Regions from separate parts of the Oribacterium sp. FC2011 genome, predicted to be linked through region 1. Evidence: riboswitches for the same ligand, from Rfam matches in the RefSeq annotation. Region 1 holds a riboswitch; the other holds the start of a gene.
The links. A riboswitch is a leader RNA that binds a small molecule or an ion and turns the genes downstream of it on or off. The one in region 1 is predicted to bind thiamine pyrophosphate.
Positions count from the first base shown of each region.

Region 2: another riboswitch for thiamine pyrophosphate. It lies ahead of thiT (energy-coupled thiamine transporter ThiT); the one in region 1 lies ahead of T357_RS0115315 (YkoF family thiamine/hydroxymethylpyrimidine-binding protein).

Region 1 covers NZ_JNJM01000023.1:52,074-60,222, reverse strand. Annotated here, with positions in the region: gene T357_RS0115335 (mannitol dehydrogenase family protein) at 1-775, shown strand, start outside; gene T357_RS20520 (energy-coupling factor transporter transmembrane component T family protein) at 950-1,672, opposite strand; gene T357_RS0115325 (ABC transporter ATP-binding protein) at 1,777-3,342, opposite strand; gene T357_RS0115320 (ECF transporter S component) at 3,342-3,959, opposite strand; gene T357_RS0115315 (YkoF family thiamine/hydroxymethylpyrimidine-binding protein) at 3,964-4,623, opposite strand; TPP riboswitch at 4,711-4,804, opposite strand; gene T357_RS20515 (hypothetical protein) at 4,943-5,623, opposite strand; gene T357_RS0115305 (PTS sugar transporter subunit IIABC) at 6,348-8,149, shown strand, end outside.
Region 2 covers NZ_JNJM01000005.1:60,371-68,519, reverse strand. Annotated here, with positions in the region: gene T357_RS0105425 (cyclodeaminase/cyclohydrolase family protein) at 5-685, shown strand; gene T357_RS0105420 (bifunctional 5,10-methylenetetrahydrofolate dehydrogenase/5,10-methenyltetrahydrofolate cyclohydrolase) at 828-1,673, shown strand; gene thiT (energy-coupled thiamine transporter ThiT) at 1,889-2,428, opposite strand; TPP riboswitch at 2,477-2,574, opposite strand; gene T357_RS20045 (ComEA family DNA-binding protein) at 2,663-3,241, shown strand; gene T357_RS0105405 (Asp23/Gls24 family envelope stress response protein) at 3,459-3,839, shown strand; gene nusB (transcription antitermination factor NusB) at 3,936-4,484, shown strand; gene xseA (exodeoxyribonuclease VII large subunit) at 4,488-5,822, shown strand; gene T357_RS19035 (exodeoxyribonuclease VII small subunit) at 5,927-6,163, shown strand; gene T357_RS0105385 (polyprenyl synthetase family protein) at 6,141-7,124, shown strand; gene dxs (1-deoxy-D-xylulose-5-phosphate synthase) at 7,140-8,149, shown strand, end outside.

The DNA of each region.
Region 1 (8,149 bases):
ACTTGATCAGGATACACCTTTTGTTAATGCTGAAGAGCGTGAGTATCTTGTCATCGAGGATGATTTCCCAAACGGAAGACCGTGTCTTGAGAAAGCAGGTATATACTTCACTGATCGCGATACCGTTGATAAGGTTGAACGTATGAAGGTATGCACCTGTCTCAATCCTCTTCATACCACTCTTGCTATATTCGGATGTCTGCTTGGCTACGACAGAATTTCCGATGAAATGAAGGATGCAGACCTTCGTAAACTGGTTGAGAATGTTGGTTATAAGGAGGGGTTGCCTGTTGTAACGGACCCGGGCATCATTAGTCCTAAGGAATTTATCAATACTGTCATCAATGAGAGAATCCCTAATCCGTTCATGCCTGACACGCCTTATCGAATTGCAACAGACACTTCCCAGAAGCTGTCCATACGTTTCGGAGAAACTGTTAAGGCTTATATGAAGTCTGACACTTTGAAGGTATCCGATCTTAAATTCATTCCTCTGGTTTATGCGGGATGGCTCAGATATCTTATGGCTGTGGATGATGAGGGTAATGCTTTTACTCCTTCTCCGGATCCTCTTCTTGAGACATCTCAGGCACAGCTTTCCGGAATGAAACTCGGCGATGAGCCTGATAGCGAGAAGCTTAAGAAATTCCTCAGAAACGAGACTGTCTTTGGCGTTGATCTGGTGGAAGCGGGGCTTTCTGACATGGTCATCCGGTATTTCACAGAGATGGCAAAATGCAAAGGCGCTGTCAGAACTGTGATAAACGTGCTATGAAACTTTATTAAAATGGTCGGTAAGCAGTTTAGTAAGTGCTTACCGACCATTTTAATACTCCTCGGTAAAGCTGATGACACGTAGAGGAGCAGAATAAACGACAAAGAATATAAAAGCCTCATTGCTGGAATATTGCGTGAGCCGGTGCCTAGCGCTTGCATTTTTTGTCCCATTTCAAGCAACAAAAGCCACTACCCCGACGCTAACTACAGCCAGGGCCAAATCCCGGACATGAAGCTTTGGAATATCATGGTAGGTTCTTTCGGCCTCACCAGAGAACCCCTTTGATTCCATAGCCATGGCAACGCTCTCGGACCACCGGACGCTGTTAACCAGCATGGTGAAAAGAATCTTCGGGCGAAGGCTGAACCCGGACATATTTCTGACCCTAAAGGCGGTTTGAACAGTCCTAAGCTCATTCCTCATCATGGGCAAAAGATAAAATGCTGCAAGAATGCCATAAGCAAATTTAGGCGGAAGTCGCAGCTGATGCATGAGACTTCTGACAAAATATTCTCCATCGGTAGTCAACGAGAACAATATCCCCATCCCGGCATAAGCCAGGAGTCTCGTTGCAAGCTGAAGAGCTGTGACCATATTGCCTGAGGTCGCCAGTACTTCAAGCTGCTCTTTAGAAATATCAAATATTGTTTTTATGGAAATGTCGCTGTTTCTCGAGTAAAACATTCCCATGATAAATAATCCGAATGCTGCAATAAATGCAGGTAACAGAAAAGCAAATATTTTACCGGGCTTTACATCGGAAAAAAGCAGCATTCCAATAACAAATGAAATAAAAACAATAATATTAAGTTTAGTGTTATTTCGAACAGTCAAAATAAAAACGCACAAAAACACGGTGATCATTTTCACTGAAGGGTTCCATTTTTCCAACATAAAACTCTAAACCTCATTTCATAACGCCACTTTTTAACGCCCTAATATTCTTTAATCCTCATAACTACACAGACTAAAAAAAATGTTAAAGTATGGCCTGTATTTTAAACTCCTGGGGCATCGGGCATCTTTAGCAACTTCCTGTTCTCAAGTTTGTAGATACAATCTGAATATTCCAGGGCAAGCTTTCTGTCATGAGTAATAAAGATTACAGTAAGTTCTTCCCTCTCTACTTTATCCGCCACGCTATCCATAATGGCCACTGTGGACAAATGATCCTGTCCGTAAGTAGGTTCATCCAAAAGAAGGATCCTTTGTCCTCCGGCAAGAACAGACAAAACCGCAAGTCGTCTCTGCTGTCCCTGACTAAGCATATAGGGGCTGTATCGTCGATAGCTATCCAGCCCAAATTCAGCGAGAAGTTCAATCGCTTTTTTACTGCATTGTTCTTTTGCGATATTTCTGTTCCACTGCCTGATACTTAATTCTATTTCCTCCTGAACATTCTGGGAAATAAACTGGTTGGCAGGATTTTGAAATACTATTCCAATCTTTCTGTATAGCTCTTTACGTCTGCAGTGTGCCAGATTTTCACCTTCTACCTCGATAATGCCGGAGAAACTATGCTGCTTTAATATGGAAAGTAAGGCAGTGGTCTTGCCGCTGCCTGAAGGCCCTAAAATCGCAGTCATTTTTCCCTTCTCAAAAACTGCGCCTGCATCCTCCAGAAGTATCTCTCCCATATCTTTTCTGTTCCATTTGGGGTTTTCCGTACGGATGGTTACATTACTGAATCTTACAGCGAAGTCCCGGGTGTCAACATCTTCTGTTAAAACCTTTTCATCAAAGTTCAATGTTTTTCCCGCAGATTCAGGACCAATCTGACTATTTAGATCTTTCCTTATTAAAACATCAAAAAGAAGACCCATGTCATGAAGAAAATCATGATGAGCCTCAAGATTCTTTTTGTTAATATCTCTTCTCAGCACCTGTCCGCCGGATCCAAGAACGATTATTTCGTCGGCAACGGGAAGCCAGTAGTCCAGTCTGTGATCGATAACCACAAAGGAAAAGCCTGCATCGTGCATCATTTCTATCTGTTTGATAAGGTCCAATGCTGACGACTCGTCAACATTGGCAAAAGGTTCATCAAGAAAAATACAATTACTTTTTATGAGAAAAAGACATGCCAGGTTTGCCTTCTGCTTTTCTCCTCCGGAAAGAATCGATAATGGTTTATCAAGTAATTCTGTTATGCCAAGGTTTTCTGCCGCTTCCTGTATCATTTGATCCATCTCTGATGCCGGAATGCATAGATTTTCCAGGCAAAACTCCATCTCTTTCCTGAGAGTCCGCATACAAAACTGAAGGTCCGGATTCTGAAACATAACTGTGAGATACTTTGCTCTTTCCTGAGGATTCATGTCCGCCACAGGTCTACCGTAAAGCAGTATCCCGCCACCCTCAAGAAAACCTCCATTTTCCGGGTACAAGCCGGCGGAAACCGCTGCCATAGTGCTTTTCCCGCAGCCGCTCCGCCCGGTTATAACCGTTATCCTTTTATCACTTATGCTGAGGGACAAATGATCAAGAATATTTCTTTTCCCGTGAGGATTGTATCGAAATACCACGTCCCTGAGTTCCAGCATACAGCTTTTTTCTTCTGTCATCATGCAATCCCGGTTAATTCATAAAGGTCCGTATCCACAGCATCAGCCACAGCATATCCCTTGAGCATTCCCGCCTTAACAAGGCCCTTGGTCAATGCAGGCACCAGAAGTCCGTCAAAGAGAACAGCACTGACTATACGGACACCCAGCATCAGCAAAAGAACAGGAACCGCAATCCGGTTATAGCCGCTGATGATCAGATTGTAGATCATTGTAAATACAGAGCAAAGAACGGCCGAGGCAATCATGACTGCTGTACTGAAATCCTTATATTTTCTAAGCATTATAATGAGCTCAAAACCAAGGCCCTGAACAATGCCGGATAAGATAATGATAGGACCGAAAAAGTTCCCCTTGAGACATTCCAGTATAGCCGCAAGAAGCTCGGCAATGATGCCGCTGCCGGGTTTACGGAGAATGTAAACACCGAAAGCTCCGGCTATAAAATAAATACCGTAAAACGGTTCATAACCCAGAGATGCAAGGCCGACAGGGGTCAGTAATCCATACAGAAAACCGCCTGCATAGGTACATCCGAGATAAACAACTCCAAATAAAACACCTAAAATCGCTACCAGTAAAACATCCTTTAATTTCCACTCATTCTTATTCTGCATTTTTTTACTCCTTTGTCGGGCTGTTAACGGATAAGGTTACTTCAAAGACATAATGACTGAAGTGCTCACTGCAATAAGTGTTCACGTAATCAAAATATGAGAAAAGGTCATGCACATCAGCTTTTAACACAGTACAGTAATGTGTGGATCTGTCGTAAATGCCTAAATCTATGGCATGATTTACAACTGTTGCAATGTGCTCCATGTAGTTTTGGATACCCATGGGATAAAGTGCGATCTTACAGTCTGCCGGAAAATGAATATCTTTGATCCGTGGTTCATTCTGTAAAACATCATCCTCTGCCAGGGTTACGTCAGCATTAACATCCCCGGGACAGCCTCGGGAAAAAGTCATTTCCATGGTCATGTGGACTCCCTCGGTAAAGGCATTGACAAAGCAGGCTTTCACCGCATCCTCAACATGGATCTGTTTTCCCCGGTATACCGTTGAAAGTCTTCCGGTGTCCTGCCAGATTTTGGAAGTGTCGGTTTTCTGAAGAGCCCCCAGAATGATGGAAATGTACCTGTCATCCATGATATTCAGGGCGAAACGACAGCCTGTGATCTTAACAGATTCCGGTGACAGGGCGCAGCCGCAGCCACAATCAGAGTTCTGCTGTGAACCGTAAGTTACATAATGTTTTTCTTCTGGATTTTGTGACATAAAAAAACCTCCGGTTATTTATTTCCCGGAGGTTTCTGAATCAAACATATAGACCTGTATTTAGAAAACCAGTTTCTGTTGAAAACTCGTCTCTACAAATATCGCTACCTACGCTGCCATTATGCAGATCAGGTTAAACGGGTCTAATCTCAGCCTGTATCAGGCACCCCGGGATTATTGATTCAAATGTAACATTAAATTGTTAAGTATTCAACCATTATTTAAGACTTAAATATATCATTATTTAAGTCTTAAATATATCTTACAGAGCCAAAGGGGACGGATCACTTACGAGAACCGTCCCCTTTGGATATATAAATCAGTATTCTGATGTGATATCGGTAAAAGCATCGATATGATTTCCGCTGACTTTAACCTTAAATATGTCATTCTGGCGTAAAGAACCATTATTGCAGAGACGTGCAAACCACTGTAACGCAGTATCTCCCGGTTGATATTCAGGAAGAGTCGTGGCAGGATCAGTATACTTATATTCAAATACGGTATTTGAATCTACGATATATTCACCTCTGCTTACCGCATCAAGAATACGTACATATTCATCAGGATTATATACACGGCCATAGGCTACTGCCATTATGCGGTATCTGCTTCCGTCAAGAACTACTTTATTGCTATTCAGGGATGTCAGATCTAACCATCTTGCAGAATCAAGATCGGTTGGAATACCCGGGGTTGATGCATTCGCCGTCTTGGTGCGAACAACACCGTCCACAATCCATGCACCGTTTGAATCTACTTCCCAGCCGTTAGGTGTAGTTGTATTTATGAGACAGTAACCATCTTCATCAAAATAGTAACACTCTGAAATACCGTCATTGTTTCCGTCTATCCACTGCCAGGTGTTCTTAGGATATGAACCGTTTCCTTCGTCATACCTCCAACCCCTGGAATCATTTTTCCATGTTCCGGCCATTGCTGTAAAACCCGCTAATATTGTCAATAAAAAAAATGCTGCTGCCAATCTTGTTTTTCTCATACCATCTATCTCTTTTCTTCTGCACGCTTACAAATAAATAATAACACATACTATTAAATAGTAAATTATTCTGCAATTTTTCACTAATTTTTTCACCTTATCTCTACGTTTTTTGATTTACCAGGATTCTAAGGGGAAGATTCCCGCCGCAAAAACCCTCATCGCCAAGAAAAAAGAAGAACTGATGCTGAAAGAACTCGAAGAAACCGGCTCCATGACCCAGACCATGGTTTGGAACCGCCTAAAAGGTAACAGTTCAGCCTGTTAACCATGGTGTACGAATGAGTAGTAGATATTCAAGTTCTGCTGCTCCATGACCCAAAACTCTAAAATCCGGATATGAGTCATTGTTAAGTCCGATTCTACATGACCCATATCACCAAAACGCCAGATATGAGTCAATGCCAAGTCTGATTCTACATGACTCATATCCCCGTAAAGCAGATTATGAGTCAAGCAAAAGCCTGGTCCACCGGCTGAACTGTTACCCTAAAAGAGATTGGATGTACAATAATAGTTTAAATTCCCTCTTGACATTTGCCTGACGTGGTGCTAACCTACTGATGTTCAATTCAGTATGTTACTGTTCGCAGGCATTCACTGTACATAAAACGTGTTCTATGTTTATGTGGTGAAGTGTCTGTTTTTTTATGCCCCCGCGTAAACGCGGGGGCATTTTTTGTACATGAAGTCCTGAACCGAACGGATAAATCAAGGAGGATCTATGAAAGACAACATTTTTTCAGTTTTACAGCGTGTAGGACGAAGCTTTATGCTTCCTATCGCCATGCTTCCGGTTGCAGGCCTTTTACTTGGACTCGGCAGCAGTTTCACAAACCCAACCACTATTGCCACCTATCATATGGAGGCACTTCTCGGAAGCGGTACTCCGCTTAATGCACTTCTTAACATTATGAACGCTGTTGGAAGTGCCATCTTCGGTAACCTTCCCCTTATCTTTGCAGTTGGTGTTGCCATCGGTATGGCAAAGAAGGAAAAGGAAGTTGCAGCCCTCGCTGCCATGATCGCTTTCTTCGTAATGAACATCACCATCGAAGCCATGCTCAACATCACAGGAATGATCGTTGACGGTGCGGTTGCAGAGGGTGTTCTTGAAGGAACGGTAACAAGCATCGTTGGTATCAATACCCTTCAGATGGGTGTGTTCGGCGGTATCATCGTAGGTCTCGGAGTTGCGGCTCTTCACAATAAGTTCTATAAGATAGAGCTTCCCGCAGCCATCTCCTTCTTCGGTGGTTCACGTTTCGTACCTATCGTTTCAACATTTGCCTATATCGGAGTGGGTATCCTCAGCTTCTACCTCTGGCCATTCGTTCAGAAGGGAATCTTCGCTCTCGGTGGTCTCGTAACAGGCAGCGGATATATCGGAACACTTATCTTCGGTCTCATCAAGCGTGCACTCATCCCATTCGGACTTCACCATGTATTCTATATGCCCTTCTGGCAGACAGCCGTTGGCGGACAGATGGAAGTTGCAGGAAAGCTTGTTCAGGGTGGTCAGAACATTTTCTTTGCTCAGCTTGCAGATTCACAGCATGTTGCTCACTTCAGTGCAGATGCTACAAGATACTTCTCCGGAGAGTTCATTTTCATGATCTTCGGTCTCCCGGGTGCAGCCCTTGCCATGGTTCGCACTGCAAAGCCTGAGAAGCGCGGTCAGGCCGCAGGTCTTCTTCTCTCAGCCGCTCTTGCATCAATGTTTACAGGTATCACAGAGCCTATCGAGTTCTCATTCCTTTTCGTTGCACCTATGCTTTTCGTAGTACAGGTTATACTCGCAGGTTCAGCATACATGATCGCACATATGCTCAATATCGCAGTTGGTCTCACCTTCTCAGGCGGACTTCTCGACCTGTTCTTCTTCGGTATCCTTCAGGGTAACGAGAAGACAAGCTGGATGCTTATAATTCCTGTAGGTATCATTTACTTCCTGCTTTACTACTTTATCTTCAGCTTCCTTATCAAGAAGTTTGATCTTAAGACACCGGGTCGCGAAGATGACGATCAGGAAACACGTCTCTACAGCAAGAAGGATTATCTTGCAAAGAAGGACGGTGAAAACTCAGACGTTACAGATGAAAAGAGCGACCTTATCATGAAGGGTCTCGGTGGTAAGGCAAATATTTCTGACGTTGACTGCTGCGCTACCCGTCTTCGTGTAACAGTTAAGAAGCCTGAACTTGTAAATGATGGTATGCTCAAGGCTTCAGGCGCATCAGGTGTTGTACATAAAGGTACAGGCGTACAGGTTATCTACGGACCTTCAGTTACTGTTGTAAAGTCAAATCTTGAGGATTATCTCGAGACACAGCCTTCAACAGAGTATCATGGAGATGCTAATGCCAATGCAGAAACATTATCACAGGAAACCGCTTCTGCTTCAGAAAAGACAGTAACTAAAACCATAATTATCGGAAGCCCTCTCAACGGTGAAGCCAAGGAACTTTCAGAGACTCCGGATGAGGCATTTGCCGGCGGCATGATGGGACAGGGTGCATGCATGAT
Region 2 (8,149 bases), on a different contig from region 1:
GGACATGACAGCAGGAGATACAGTATTAAAAGAATATCTGTCTAAGCTCGGGGCGAAGGAATCGGTCCCGGGAGGGGGAGGCGCCAGTGCACTTTCAGGAGCCTATGGCGTAAGCCTCGGACTTATGGTCTGTGCATTCACAAGCGGTAAAAAGAAGTACGCTGACTTTGAGCCGGAGCTTATCAGAATACAGGAAAAACTCACTAAACTGAGAGAGGATTTTCTGAAGCTTTCAGATGAAGATGAAGAAGTGTTCTATCCCCTCAGCAAAGCCTACGGACTTCCCGAGGACACAGTGGAGGAAAAAGATTATAAAGAAACAACTCTCGAAACCTGCCTGTCCAATGCTTCCATGACACCCATAAAAGTTATGGAAAAAGCCTGTGAAGCTCTTATCTATATGCAGCAGCTAGCGGATAACGGCTCAAAGCTTATGCTTAGCGACGTTGGAGTGGGAGTTTCATTTTTGAATACAGCCATCGAAGGAGCTGTGATGAATGTTTACATCAATACCAAAATGATGAAAAACACTAACCGCATGATTGAGCTCAATGAATATGCAAGAAAGCTGCTTCTGGACGGAACTTCCAGAGCGAGACTCATCTATGAACAGGTTGAAAGCACCATTAAACCAAAGTATGATGATGGGGATAAAATAGAAAGAAATAAAGTAGATTTCAGCTGACAATTAAATCGGAACAAATTGATTTCAGCTGATAGTTAAATCTGAACAGGTTGGGTTTTGGTCAGATAGCTCTGTTTTGCAGAAGGATGCCGGGACCTGAAACTGAACCAGGCACAATATAATTATCATATAAAGGAGAAAAATGAAAGAATTAAGAGGAAAGCTTATTGCAGACAGAATAAAGGGCGAATGCCTGGACTTTGTGGGAAAGTACAACGGAATCCTTCCGGCTCTCGCAGTACTGAGAGTAGGTGAGAAGGAAGACGACATCGCCTATGAAAGAAGCATCAAAAAACGATTTGTGGATTACGGACTGGAAGTAAAGGATTATGAGCTTCCGGCAAACTGCACCAACGAAGAATTCCAGGAAGTCTTTGACTTCATAAATGATGACCCTGAAATCCAGGGAATCCTTGTTATGAGACCTCTTCCCGCACAGATAGACGAAGAGGCAATGCTGAAAAAAATGAATCCTCTAAAGGATCTTGATGGAATTACAGATGCCAATGTTGCCGGTGTGATGCGTGGTGACAAGCATGCATTTGCCCCCTGCACCGCACAGGCAGTTGTGGAAATCCTCAAGGACTACAATATCGAAATGGCCGGAAAGCGTGTCTGCGTAATCGGAAGATCCATGGTAGTAGGAAAACCCCTCTCCATGCTCCTTCTCAAAGAGAACGCCACAGTTACAGTCTGTCACTCAAAAACAGAAAACATCAAAGCCGTTGCCAGTGAAGCAGACATCGTAGTTGCCGCCATCGGTAAAGCCAAAAAAATAAGCAGCGGTTACGTCAGAGAAGATGCCACCGTCATTGATGTCGGAATTAACGTTGACGAACAGGGCAACCTCTGCGGAGACTGCGACTGGGATCAGATCGTCCTCAAAGCCTCAGCCGCAACCCCCGTCCCCGGCGGCGTAGGTACCGTAACCACTGCCGTCCTTGCCCAGCACCTCGTCGAAGCCACAAAACTCCAGAAAAACCTTTAATGATTATTTATGTAAACAGCACCAAGGTGGTCTTGCCTACTCTTAGGTGCTGTTATTTGCATCCATAAATATCCAGAAATAAAACATATGCCCGAGCCGGTCTTTCAGACTGCTCGGGCATTTTCACATTCATATATAGTCTAAAAACAGACATTGTTAAAATCATTTTTTAGTACTACAATACACCAATACATCCCTTAAGGTCCGGTTTATCACTAACCCTGCGTAGCCACCGTAGCCTTCACTCTGTCAAACGCATGGAATACCGAAGTGGCCTTCAACAGCACAACAGTCACGAGCGCCTCAGCCCCGATGTAGATCAAATTGTAAACCGCAGAGTAAGCGGCCGGATTCCAACCACTCCAGGCATATTCGCCCCAGAAAACCCAACCTGATAAGAAAGAAAAGAACCATCTAAGACAACAGGCTGCCAGATATCCGATGAACAGCCCATTCTTCCTGCTGCAGAAGAAACCTGACACACCAAAAGCACCAAAAGCAAGAATGTAATCAAGGATAACCTGCACAGGTGAAAGAACAAAAGGCTCCAGAATAAACTGGAGAATTCCATAAGTTACACCGGAAACGAGACCGACTACAGGTCCGAAAAGAAAACCCGGAAGAGTTGCGAAAAGCATGGAACATAGAGTGATAGCTCCGCCCGTAGGAAATTCAAAGACCTTGATCATTGAAGTTACGGTAGCCAGTGCGATGCAAAGCGCACAGTAAGCGAGTGTTCTGACATTTTTTGACATAAAAAAAACCTCCTTAAAATGGAGGGGCAGACTACTATCCGGACATGGATAGTCAGATATTTGCTTCCCTACGCAGGTACTAACCTGATCAGGTAAAAAGGGTTGATCCTTAGATCATCTCAGCAAAAGCGCCCCTAGCGTTTACATAGAAATTATAAGCTATGAGGAAAAACTGTCAAGTTAAATCTGGTTGCATAAAAGTAATATTTAATATAAAGAAAGTGAATAAAATATATGACTGAAAAGAATAAATATAAACTGCAAAAAAAACTCGAGAAAGTAAAACAACTGATAATTATAGGCTTGATGGTATTATGCGGACTATGGTATGTGACCAAAGGCAGGGAAAAGGATAATTCAGCCTATGCCTTCTCGGAACAGAAGTCTTCAAAGATTATTATAGAAAAAGAAGGATACGGAGTGGATTCCGAGAATGAAGATTCGGGAAAGAATCGTGGTAAAGAATCAACTGAATTTTCATCAGCAGATGAAGAATTCTCAAATGTTGAAAGTCTGGAAGGATTGATTGATGCAGACTCGGATGAGAAAGTACAAAATAATAAAGAATCTGATGGATCAGATGATATCGAAACCCTGGCATCTGCGGATAATGATTCCGGAGATCGCATCAATCTTAACAGTGCCACTCAGAAGGAACTTGAATCTCTTCCGGGAGTCGGACCGGCAACCGCCAAAAACATTATCGATTACAGGGAAAAGTATGGTGGGTTTGCGGATATCGAAGAAATAAAAAATGTAAAGCGAATAGGAGACAAGACCTATGAGAAACTGAAAGAATATATAACGGTCTAAGCTACGGCACATACTTTCACCGGCTTATCAAAGATAAATTCGGAGTCAGGTTTTTGTATAAAAGATTCCCTAATGCATAATATACAGAATTGTGCTATCATAGACGCAAGATTACAAAAAAATTTGTCGGACTATGCCTAAATCTGAAAATATTCTGTACAAATCAGGCAGATGTCTGTAAAATGTGCATTTGCACAACTTTTAAGGGAGGCTCTTAATGGAACAGAATCAGGAGAGAATGACTCACGTTGTATATTCAAAAGATGATGATGGTCAGGTGATAATCGCAGATGAGGTTGTTGCCATCATCGCAGGCATTGCTGCCACAGAAACAGAGGGTGTTGATTCCATGGACGGAGGATGGTCAGGTGAGATCATTTCCAGAATGGGTATCAAGGACCTCAGTAAGGGAGTTACCACCAGCATAGAAGAAGGACATGTATCCGTAAATTTAAGTCTCAATGTTAAATATGGTTACTCCATACCTGAGGTATCAAAGAACGTACAGGAAAAGGTTGTTCAGGCCATAGAATCCATGACAGGACTTAACGTGCTTGATGTTAATGTTAAGATTTCCGGCGTTGTCACCACAGAGTAAAGTTCAAAAATTATACTATCGAAAGGTATAACTATTGATCGTAAACAAATGACTAAATCATTTGCAATATAGAAATAATATATAGATAGGACAGATATGAATAAGCGAGAAGAAAGAGATCACAAATTTAAACTTCTTTTCTCCACACAGTTTTATCCCGGAGATGAGATCCCTGCACAGATGGAGAGCTATTTTGCTTCACCTGATTATGAAGACGGCGATGTACTCTTCAGGGTTGAGAATGTTTCCGAGGAAGAACAGCAGGAACTTGAAGCTGCAGTACAAAAGATCGTAGATAAGCTTCCTGAACTTGATGAAAGGATCAATTCATCAGCTGAAGGCTGGAAGACAGACCGTATGACAAAAACTGATCTTACAGCCATACGTCTCGCGCTTTATGAGATAAGCTATGATGACGACATCCCCGAGAAGGTAGCTATAAACGAAGCCATAGAGCTTGCTAAAAAGTATGGTGGTAACGAATCAGGATCTTTCGTTAACGGAGTTCTTGCAAGACTTGTTGATGGCAGCCGTGAGTCTACCAGAGTAGAAAAAGCTCCCCGTAAGCTTCAGGGCGAGATAACAGAAAAGAAGTCTTCGGAAGGTAAGAGTGTTCATATCCTTATCAATAAGAATAATAAGTAAGTTATGAATAAGCCGAATCGAGCATATTCAGTATCACAGCTGAATCGCTATATTGCCAATATGTTCGCTCAGGATTTTGCCCTTTCAGGCATTACCATAAAAGGCGAGATATCAAATCTGAAATATCATTCTTCAGGTCATATTTACTTTACTTTAAAAGATACAGCTTCGCAGATTTCCGGCATCATGTTTGCCGGAGATCGTGCGGGGCTTCAGTTTAAGTTAGAGGATGGCATGAGTGTCCTTTGCACCGGAAATGTAGGTGTATATGAAAAGGGCGGAAGTTATCAGATTTATGCCAAAAGCTTCACCGCAGACGGACTTGGAGATCTCTATGTAAAGTTTGAACAGCTGAAAAAAGAACTTTCCGAAATGGGGATGTTTGATGAAATGTATAAGAAACCGATTCCCCAATATGCCGGAAAGATAGGTGTGGTTACTGCCAAGACCGGTGCAGCTGTAAGAGATATCATTCAGATTGCGAAAAGACGTAATCCATATGTAGATATCACTCTGTATCCGGCACAGGTTCAGGGCGAAGGTTCCGCCGAGTCTATAGTCAGAGGCATTAAAACTCTGGATCTTATGGGACTTGATGTCATTATCGTCGGAAGAGGCGGAGGCTCCATCGAGGACCTTTGGGCATTTAATGAAAGAATAGTGGCACAGGCAATATTTGATGCCGACACACCTGTGATTAGTGCTGTAGGTCATGAAACAGATACCACAATTGCCGATTTTGTTGCTGATCTGAGAGCTCCAACCCCCAGTGCTGGAGCCGAACTGGCTGTATTTGATCTTGATAAACTTTTTAATGATCTTTCAGGTTACCGGGCAACTCTGGATGCTTCCATGTCAGAGCATATTCTGGATGAACGCCAAAAGCTTTCCATGTATAAGCTGAAGATCAATCAGCATAGTCCCAAGTCTATTCTCAGCGAGTATCAAAAGAGGGAGATACTGTATAAAAATGAGCTGAAGCAGCTTATGCAGGATAAACTGACCGACGAAAAAGAACGGTTAAAGGATTATGATGAGTTTAAAAACATCATGAGAGACCGCCTGCTAAAGTCAAGAAACAGACTCAGAGATTATGAACATCTGCCTTCTGTCATGAGGCAGAGTATTGAGAAATCAAAACACAGACTTTTGATCCATACTGAAAAGCTTGAAGCGGTAAGTCCTTTACGTAAGCTATCCTCAGGTTACGGATATCTTCAAAATGAAGACGGAGGCAAGGTTTCAAGTGTGAAAGATGTAAGCATTGGCTCAGTTATCACAACAACCTTGAAGGACGGCAGCATCAAGAGCAGAATTGAATCTGTTAATGAATCCTGATCTGTAAAGGTGATTAACGTTTGTTAATTAAAAATGTTGAATGTGACAGAAAGAATTTACGTTTTTAAATCAATAAGATTTTCCGGGAGGAACGATGTATGCCGGTGAAAAAGAAAAATCCTTATGTAAATGGCGTTGAGGCTGATGAAAATAAAAAACCTTTAAATGAAGTATTTTCGGAACTTGATGAGATCCTTGAAAGTATGGAAACAGAAGACAGCCTTGAGAAGACCTTTGAAATGTATAAAAAAGGTGTGTCTCTTCTGAAGGAGGCTTCTCTAAGTATCGATAAGATTGAAAAACAGGTAAAGGTGTTGGATGAAGATGGAATTCTCTCATGAATTTGAGCTTACAGTTAAGAATATAAATGAAATTATAGAGTCATATCTTCCTGAGCGGGAGGGCCTCCAGAAGCTTGTTATCGATGCCATGGATTATTCAGTTGAGGCAGGCGGAAAACGCATAAGACCCATGCTAATGCTGAAAAGCTTTGAGCTTTATAAAGATATGATGAGCAATGAAAAATACGAGTTCCTTCTCCCGGTGGTTCATTCCTTTATGACTGCGCTGGAGATGATCCACACTTTCAGCCTCTGTCATGATGACCTTCCATGCATGGATAATGATAAATACAGAAGAGGAAGGGAGTCTACCTGGTATAAGTATGGGGAGGATATGGGTACTCTTGCAGGAGACGGACTGACACTCTACGCCTTTGAACTGGTTTCCGGGGTATTTGACCGGCAGCTTAAAAAAGTGAGATCAGGAGAGACTGATGTCCCGGCCGAAACATTGGCGGAATCCTCTCAGGCATTTGTGAAAGCCGTAAATATCCTTTCCGGTAAATCCGGTATCTACGGAATGCTGGGCGGCCAGTCAGTTGATGTAGAGATGACAGGAAAAGCCTTAAGTGATGAGCAGCTTATGTTCATTTACAGATTAAAGACCGGTGCACTTCTCCAGTGCGCTCTTATGATCGGAGCAGAACTCGGGGGAGCTTCGGAGGATGATCTGAAAAAGCTTTCCGGTATCGGCGAAAAGATAGGCGTAGCCTTCCAGATACAGGATGATGTTTTAGACGAAACAAGTACAGTGGAAGAACTTGGAAAACCTATACATTCTGATGAAGAAAATCAGAAAACCACCTATGTTTCCATTTACGGACTTGAAAAAGCCGGAGCTGAGGTGAAAAAACTTTCCCATGAAGCTATTGACAGTTTCACAGAGTTAGAGGGTGTCAATGAAGACGCCCGGGCCTTCCTCATTTCACTTACAGATCTTTTGATCCATCGTAAAAAATAAAAGAAAGTTATCGAAATGTTACTTGATGATATACACGGACCTGCTGATCTTAAGAAGCTAAATGATAAGGAGCTTCAGCAGCTTGCATCCGAAATCAGAAAATTCATAATAGAAAAAACATCTGAGTACGGCGGACATCTTGCGTCAAATCTCGGCGTAGTGGAGCTGACCATAGGTTTATTCAGAGCACTTGACCTTCCTAAGGATAAGATAGTATGGGATGTCGGACATCAGGCATACACTCATAAAATCCTTTCCGGCAGAAAGGACGATTTTGACGGGCTCAGACAGTACCATGGAATAAGCGGATTTCCGAAACGTGCAGAAAGTCCTTACGACTGCTTCGGAACCGGACATAGTTCCACCTCCATTTCTGCCGGTATGGGTATCGCTGAAGCCAGAGATATAAAAGGTGAAAACTATACAGTGGTTTCCGTTATAGGAGACGGTTCACTCACCGGTGGTCTCGCCTACGAAGGTCTCAACAATGCTTCCCGCATGAAGAAAAATTTTATAATTGTTCTCAATGACAACAAGATGTCTATATCCAAAAATGTAGGCGGAATGTCTAAGTATCTCAACGGTCTTCGTTCTGCCAGCGGGTATAACCGTCTGAAGGTTGATGTGGGAGGAACTCTTTTGAAAGTTCCTGTGGTTGGTGAAGCCCTCGTTCATCAGATACAGCAGGCAAAAAACTCTCTTAAGCAGCTGGTTATTCCGGGAATGCTTTTTGAGGATATGGGTATCACTTACCTCGGTCCTATAGACGGCCACAATATAAAAGAGGTTGAACGCACCATTAATGAGGCAAAACGCATCAATCATGCGGTCCTTGTTCATGTGATCACAAAGAAGGGCAAGGGCTATAAACCTGCGGAAAGATTCCCTGCAAGATATCACGGGGTTTCTCCTTTCAATGTTAATACCGGGAAGCCTCTCTCAAACGGAGGAAAGACCTACACAGAAGTATTCTCAGACAAAATATGTGAGCTTGCAAAGGACAATAAGAAGATTGTCGGAATCAC